Regions from separate parts of the Variovorax sp. J31P179 genome, predicted to be linked through region 2. Evidence: predicted binding sites of a transcription regulator. Region 2 holds the regulator's gene; the other holds the start of a gene.

Region 1 (3,366 bases), on a different contig from region 2:
CGCCGGGTCGGACACGCGGTAGAAGATGGTCCGACCCTCGCGGCGGGTCTGAACCACGCCCTCCCCGCGCAGCACGCCCAACTGTTGCGACAGCGTCGGCTGATGAATCCCCAGTGCCTCTTCCAGGTCGCTCACGCACATCTCGCCTTGTGACAGCTGGCAGAGCAGCAGCAGCCGGTCTTCGTTGGCGAGCAACTTGAGCGCGCCGACAGCCTGGCTTGCGGCACCGCGCAGGGCTTCAGGGTCGATGACAGGCAGTGCACGTTTCATGAACAGCTTTTCCTTTCGGTTGAAATATTATTTGTTTTTATATAATATTTGTCAACATATTGATACGCAACCCGGAGCGACCGTCATGGCAAACCGAGCCACCACCCAAGGCTTTTTCGACCCCCAGACATGGACCATTTCCTATGTCGTGTGGGACCCGGCCACCCGCCGCGCCGCGGTCATCGATCCGGTGCTGGACTACGATTTCAGGTCGGGCCGCACCAGCACCCGATCGGCCGACCGGCTGCTCGCCCATGTCCGCGACAACGGCCTGCAGGTCGACTGGATCCTCGAAACCCACGCGCACGCCGACCATCTGTCCGGGGCCCGGCATGTGCAGGCCCAGGCGGGCGGGCGGATTGCCATCGGCGAGAACATCCGCCTCGTTCAATCGACCTTCAAGAAGCTGTTCAACCTCGAGCCCGGCTTCCTGCCCGATGGCAGCCAGTTCGACCACTTGTTCAAGGACGGCGAGACCTTCAGGATCGGCGACATCGAGGCCACCGCGCTGCTGGTGCCCGGCCACACCCCCGCCGACATGGCCTACCTGATCGACGGCGCGGTCTTCGTCGGCGACACGCTCTTCATGCCCGACCTGGGCAGCGCGCGCGCCGACTTCCCCGGCGGCGACGCGCGTCAGCTCTACCGCTCGATGCGAAGGCTGCTCGACCTGCCGCCCGAGACGACGATGTATGTCTGTCACGACTACCCGCCGGCCTCCCGCCAGCCCCGGTGGGAAACCACCGTGGCCGAGCAGCGCGCCGGCAACATCCACGCCCGCGACGGCATCGGCGAGGACGCGTTCGTCGCGATGCGCACCGCGCGCGACGCGACGCTCGACATGCCGACCCTCATCCTCCCGTCGATCCAGGTCAACGTGCGGGGCGGGCAACTGCCGCCGCCTGACGACAACGGCATCGCCTACCTGCGCATTCCCTTGAACGCACTGCCCGCGCACGGCGGATGACGCCGGCGCGCGGGGCCGCTGACATCCGGCATTGCGCGCGCTTGATCCAGCGCAAGGCAGTTCCGGCCAGGCGCCCTAGAGTGACACTGAAGCCCACGCCGGCACGTCGCGCCAGCGTCGCTTCAAAAATTGCACACAAAGGCTCCAACTTCTTCGCACACGGGGAACGCCATGACCGCGTATCGATCCCTCCTGGTGCACCTGGACGGCACCACCCGCGCCGCCGCCCGCCTCCATCTCGCACTGCGGCTCGCGCTTGCGTGGCGCGCCCGTGTCAGCGCCCTGTTCGCCGTGGCGCCGAACCACCTTGCGCTGCTGCCCGTCGGGCCCGGCCTTCCGCCGTTGCCGCCGGGTGATCCGATCGATGCCGAGCACCGCCGCCGCGCCATGGAAACCTGCCAGGAGGCGTGCGCCGTGTCGGACGCGCCCTGCGAATGGCTCGAGCTGACCGGCGAACCGGTGGTCGAGACCTTCACCCGGCAGGCGCTCCTGGCGGACCTCGTGTTCCTCGGCCAGCGCGATGCCGATGACGCGAACGGCTTCGACGTGCCCGCCGGCTTCGTCGAATCGATCGTGATCGGCAGCGGCCGTCCGGCACTGGTCGTCCCTTTTTCCGGCGAGCTTGCGAGTTCGCCGGACATCGTCCTGCTGGCGTGGAAGCCCACCCGCGAATGTGCGCGCGCGCTCGCCGCGGCGATCCCCTTCCTGCAGAGCGCACGGCACGTGCATCTGATCGAAGAAGAAGGCGACGAATCGCAGCCCCTGTCCTTGAAGGTCCGCGACTACCTGTACCTGCATGGCATCGAGCGGGTGCACGAGCACGCAAGGCTTCCGCAGGACCATGCCGGCGAGGCGCTGCTGTCGACCGCCGCGGAATGCGGCGCGGACCTGCTCGTCATGGGCTGCTACGGCCACAGCCGGGCGCGCGAGCTGCTGCTGGGCGGCGTGAGCCGGACCGTGCTGGATTCGATGACGCTGCCCGTTCTGATGGCCCACTGAGTGCCGCGCCTGCACGACGAGCCACGCCCGCACCGATGGAGCCTTTCCATGATGCGCAAAGTCGGAATCGTCGCCGCGCTCGGGCTCGTGGGTGCCGCGGTGCTGTGGCTCGTGGTCAAAGCCGTCGTCGCGATGGTGACGCTGGACTGAGCGGCGCTCCGATGACGGGTCGGCCGAAACGCAAGGCAGGCAGCAGGGAAGGTGCGTCTTGAAGCACGGAAACGTCATCTTCTCTGGCCTGGGTGCCCTTTTGCTCGCGGCAGCCGGCACGGCCTGGTGGCAGTGGCCCGTCCATGTGGACACCGCGCTGCCCACGCGCGGACCCGCGATCGAGGCGGTCTATGCCACCGGCACGGTCGAGCCCACGGTGCTGATGCCGGTGTCGCCGCGCACCGGCGGGCGGCTGGTGAGCATCGAGGCCGAGGAGGGCCAGCAGGTCAGGCGCGCGCAAGTCCTGGCCCGCGTCGAGTCGACCGATCTCGACCAGACCATCGAGGAGATGCGGGCGCGTGAGCAGCTCGCACGGGCTCAGTTCGAGCGCACACGGTCGCTGATCGAGCAGCGCTTCGTCGCGCCGGCGGAATTCGACCGCGTGCGCAGCGAATGGCAGGCGGCCCAGGCCGCCACCCGCCGCGCGCAAGCCCAGCGCGACTACAACCAGCTCGTCGCGCCGGCGGACGGGGTCGTGATCCGCCGCGACGGCGAGGCGGGCCAGTTCGTGCCCTCCGGGCAGGCGGTGTTCACGCTGGCCTGCTGCGCCCCGCTGCGCGTATCGGCCGAAGTGGACGAGGAAGACATCGCCCGCGTCTCCGTCGGCCAGGCGGTCACGATGCGCAGCGACGCCTTGCCGCGCCAGCTGTTCGAGGGCACCGTGGCCGAGATCACGCCCAAGGGCGACCCGGTGTCGCGCAGCTACCGGGTGCGCATCCGGCTCGCGGGAGCGCCCCCGGTCGATGCCGGCCCCATGCGCAGCGGCATGACCATGGACGCCAACCTGATCGTGTCGAGGCGCGACGGTGCCCTGCTGGTTCCGAACGGTTCGATCAAGGGCGACAGCGTGTGGCTGGTGGTGAACGGGCGGCTGCACCGGCGGCAGGTCGTGCGGGGCACGGTCGGCGCCGATCGCACGG
Region 2 (3,366 bases):
GGGCGGACTGCATGGGGGAGCGTGCGGGCTCATCACACGATGCGCGAGAAGCGCGTGCGGTTGCGGTCAGCCTGCAGGTAGCGGTCGAACACCATGGCGATGGCGCGGACGAAGAACCAGCCCAGCGGCGTGACCTCGAGGTGGCGATCGCCGACCACCACCAGGCCCTGCGCCTCGAGCGGCGCCAGCGCTTCGAGCTCGGCCGCGAAGCAGCGCTCGAAATCGACCAGGTGGGCCGAGCCGATGGTCTCGAAATCGACCCGGCCCTGGCACATGATCGCCATGATCACGGTGCGCCGCAGCACGTCGTCGCGGGTCAGCGCCAGGCCGCGCACCACCGGCAGCCGGCCCTGGTCGAGCAGGTCGTAGTACTCCTCGAGCGTCTTGGCGTTCTGGCTGTAGGTGGCGCCGACCCGGCCGATCGCCGACACGCCCAGCGCCACCAGGTCGCAGTCCGGCTGGGTGCTGTAGCCCTGGAAGTTGCGGTGCAGCCGGCCCTGCCGCTTGGCCACCGCCAGCGCGTCGCCGGGCAGCGCGAAATGGTCCATGCCGATGTAGACGTAGCCGGCCTCGGTGAACGCGGCGATAGAGCGCGACAGCATCTCGACCTTGGCCGCCGCATCGGGCAACGCCTCGGTCGCGATGCGGCGCTGGGCCTTGAAGCGCTCGGGCAGGTGGGCATAGGCATAGAGCGCGATGCGGTCGGGCCGCAGCGCGCAGACCTGGGCCAGCGTGCGGTCGAAGGAGGCCGCGCTCTGGCGCGGCAGCCCGTAGATCAGGTCGACGTTGACCGAATCGAAGCCCAGCCCGCGGGCCGTCGCCATCAGGTCGAACACCTGCCCGGCCGGCTGGATCCGGTGCACCGCCTTCTGCACGTCGGGGTCGAAATCCTGGACGCCGAAGCTCAGCCGGTTGAAGCCCAGCGCGGCCAGGGTCACCAGGCGTTCGCGGTCGACGGTGCGCGGGTCGATCTCGATCGAATGCTCGCCGTCCGGCGACAAGGTGAAGGCCTCGCGCAGCATGCCCATCAGCGTCCGCAGGCCGGCATCGTCGAGAAAGGTCGGCGTGCCGCCGCCGAGATGCAGCTGGCGGACCACGGCGCCGCGGCCGAGCCGCTCGACCTGCAGAGCGATCTCGCGCGCCAGGTAGTCCAGGTACTCGCGCCCCTTGCTCTTGTGGCGGGTCACGATCTTGTTGCAGGCGCAGTAGTAGCAGAGCGATTCGCAGAACGGGATATGCACGTAGAGCGACAGCGCCCGCGCGCTGGCGCCGGTGCTGCCGCGCTGTTCGAGCGTCTGGGCATAGTCCTCGGCCGTGAAGGCGTCGACGAAGCGGTCCGCGGTCGGGTAGGAGGTGTAGCGCGGCCCGGCGCAGTCGAACCGCTGCAGCACGGACGGCGCGGGCACCACGATGGGCGGCGTGAGGGCTGGAGCGGAGACGGGAGGCATCGCGGACGCAGGCATGGGCTTCGGTGTGTCACTATGCCGCCGTCGCGATCCGCAAACCTTGACCTGCATCAAGCATCCGGCCCACCCCCCCACGGACAATCCCCGCATGACCCCGACTGCATCAATGAAGCCCGAAAATATCAAGGTCGCCTGTTCCAACTGCAACCTGCGCGAGCTGTGCATGCCGGTCGGACTGGCGCCCGGGGAGCTGCAGCGCCTCGACGACCTGGTCGCCACGCGGCGCAAGATCAAGCGGCGCGAGACGCTGTTTCGCAATGGCGAGCCCTTCACCTCGCTCTATGCGATCCGCACCGGGGTCTTCAAGACCCGGGTCACCAGCGAGGACGGGCGCGACCAGGTCACGGGCTTCCAGATGGCCGGCGAGATCATCGGCCTCGACGGCATCGTCAACGACCAGCACACCTGCGACGCCGTCGCCCTCGAAGACTCCGAGGTCTGCGTGATGCCCTTCGAGCGCATCGAGGAACTGTCGCGCGAGGTGACGGCGCTGCAGCGCCACGTGCACCAGATCATGAGCCGCGAGATCGTCCGCGAGCATGGCGTGATGCTGCTGCTCGGCAGCATGCGGGCCGAGGAGCGGCTGGCGGCCTTCCTGCTGAACCTGGTGCAGCGGCTGCATGCGCGCGGCTTCTCGCGCTCCGAGCTGGTGCTGCGCATGACGCGCGAGGAAATCGGCAGCTACCTCGGCCTCAAGCTCGAGACCGTGAGCCGGACGATGTCGAAGTTCGCGGCCGACGGCATGGTCGAGGTCGAGCAGCGCAACGTGCGCATCCTCGATCCCGAGGCGCTGCGCCGCATCGTCAATCCGCCGGGCTGTTGAGCTCGGCCGCCGGCCGGGCCAGCAGCAGCGTCAAGGCGCCCGCCGCCGTGGCCAGCAGCCAGAAGGCAAAGAACCCGGCCGTGTAGACCGCCTGGCGAGAGGCGCCCAACGCCTCGCCGCGCCAGTTGAGGTCGCCCGGATCGACCAGTGCGAACACCAGCACCTCGAGCGCGCAGGCCAGCAGGAATGCCGGCCAGAGTATCCACATCCAGCGTTGCGCCTGCATGTTCAGCGCCTCGGCGACGGCACGTCGGCGCTCGGGGTGGCCGCGTGGTTGCGCCCGGCCACCGCCGGCATGAGCTTCTTGTCGGCCAGCGTGCGGTTGATCTCCACGCCCTTGCGGTAGTAGTCCTCGTCGACCACCGGGTCGGGCGTGCGCAGGGCCAGCCACAAGGTGGCGAAACTCGCGATCACCACCAGGCCCGGCCCGCCGATCACCATCCACACCAGCCCGAAGCGCCACCAGGGTGGACAGGGACGCGTCGCTTCGTCATGGCTGCTCTTGTCGGTCATCTTCTGCCTCCTTGGGGCCTGGATTTCATCGCGGGACCAGGAACACGGCCTTCTCGGACACGCTGCCCTGGCCGCCCTCCGCTCGAACGTCGAAATACACCTTGTGGGAACCGGCCGTCGCCGCACCGTAGGGCAGCTGCAGCCGCACCGCCACCCAGCGCGACTGCGCCGGCGCGACCTCGACCACCGGCTCCGAGGACACGTGCAGACCCTCGAGGCCGCTGGCTTCGATCCGGTAGCGCTGCACCTGCTCGGTGGCGTTCATGATCTGAAGGCGGTAGACGTTCTCGAGCTGGCCGCCGTCGACGATGCGGGCCAGCGAGGCGCGGTCGCGCACCACGTCGACCTTCAGCGGCGTGCGCGTCACCAGGCTCGCCAGCAGGCCGATGCACAGCGCGCCGAGCACCGCGGTGTAGACCAGCACCCGCGGCCGCAGAACGCGGCGCAGCACCTGGCGCGGCGTCCAGCGCCCGGCCATGCTGTTCTGCGTGGCGTAGCGGATCAGGCCGCGCGGGGTCGACATCTTGTCCATCACGATGTTGCAGGCATCGACGCACAGGCCGC

The links. The regulator FNR, encoded in region 2, switches genes on or off when oxygen is low (the NO sensors DNR and NnrR bind a similar motif). The targets are predictions, from matches to a motif close to TTGATNNNNATCAA.
Region 1: a site for FNR is predicted at 1,279-1,292, ahead of QTI17_RS22980 (universal stress protein). Genes of this name have one in related genera too.

The regions. Positions count from the first base shown of each region.
Region 1 is NZ_JASZYL010000009.1:102,804-106,169, forward strand. Features, by position in the region: gene QTI17_RS22970 (ArsR/SmtB family transcription factor) at 1-270, opposite strand, end outside; gene QTI17_RS22975 (MBL fold metallo-hydrolase) at 356-1,237, shown strand; gene QTI17_RS22980 (universal stress protein) at 1,409-2,236, shown strand; gene QTI17_RS22985 (efflux RND transporter periplasmic adaptor subunit) at 2,445-3,366, shown strand, end outside.
Region 2 is NZ_JASZYL010000004.1:21,231-24,596, forward strand. Features, by position in the region: gene QTI17_RS11180 (sulfite exporter TauE/SafE family protein) at 1-13, opposite strand, end outside; gene hemN (oxygen-independent coproporphyrinogen III oxidase) at 33-1,448, opposite strand; gene fnr (fumarate/nitrate reduction transcriptional regulator Fnr) at 1,573-2,289, shown strand; gene QTI17_RS11195 (hypothetical protein) at 2,270-2,515, opposite strand; gene QTI17_RS11200 (FixH family protein) at 2,518-2,802, opposite strand; gene ccoG (cytochrome c oxidase accessory protein CcoG) at 2,828-3,366, opposite strand, start outside.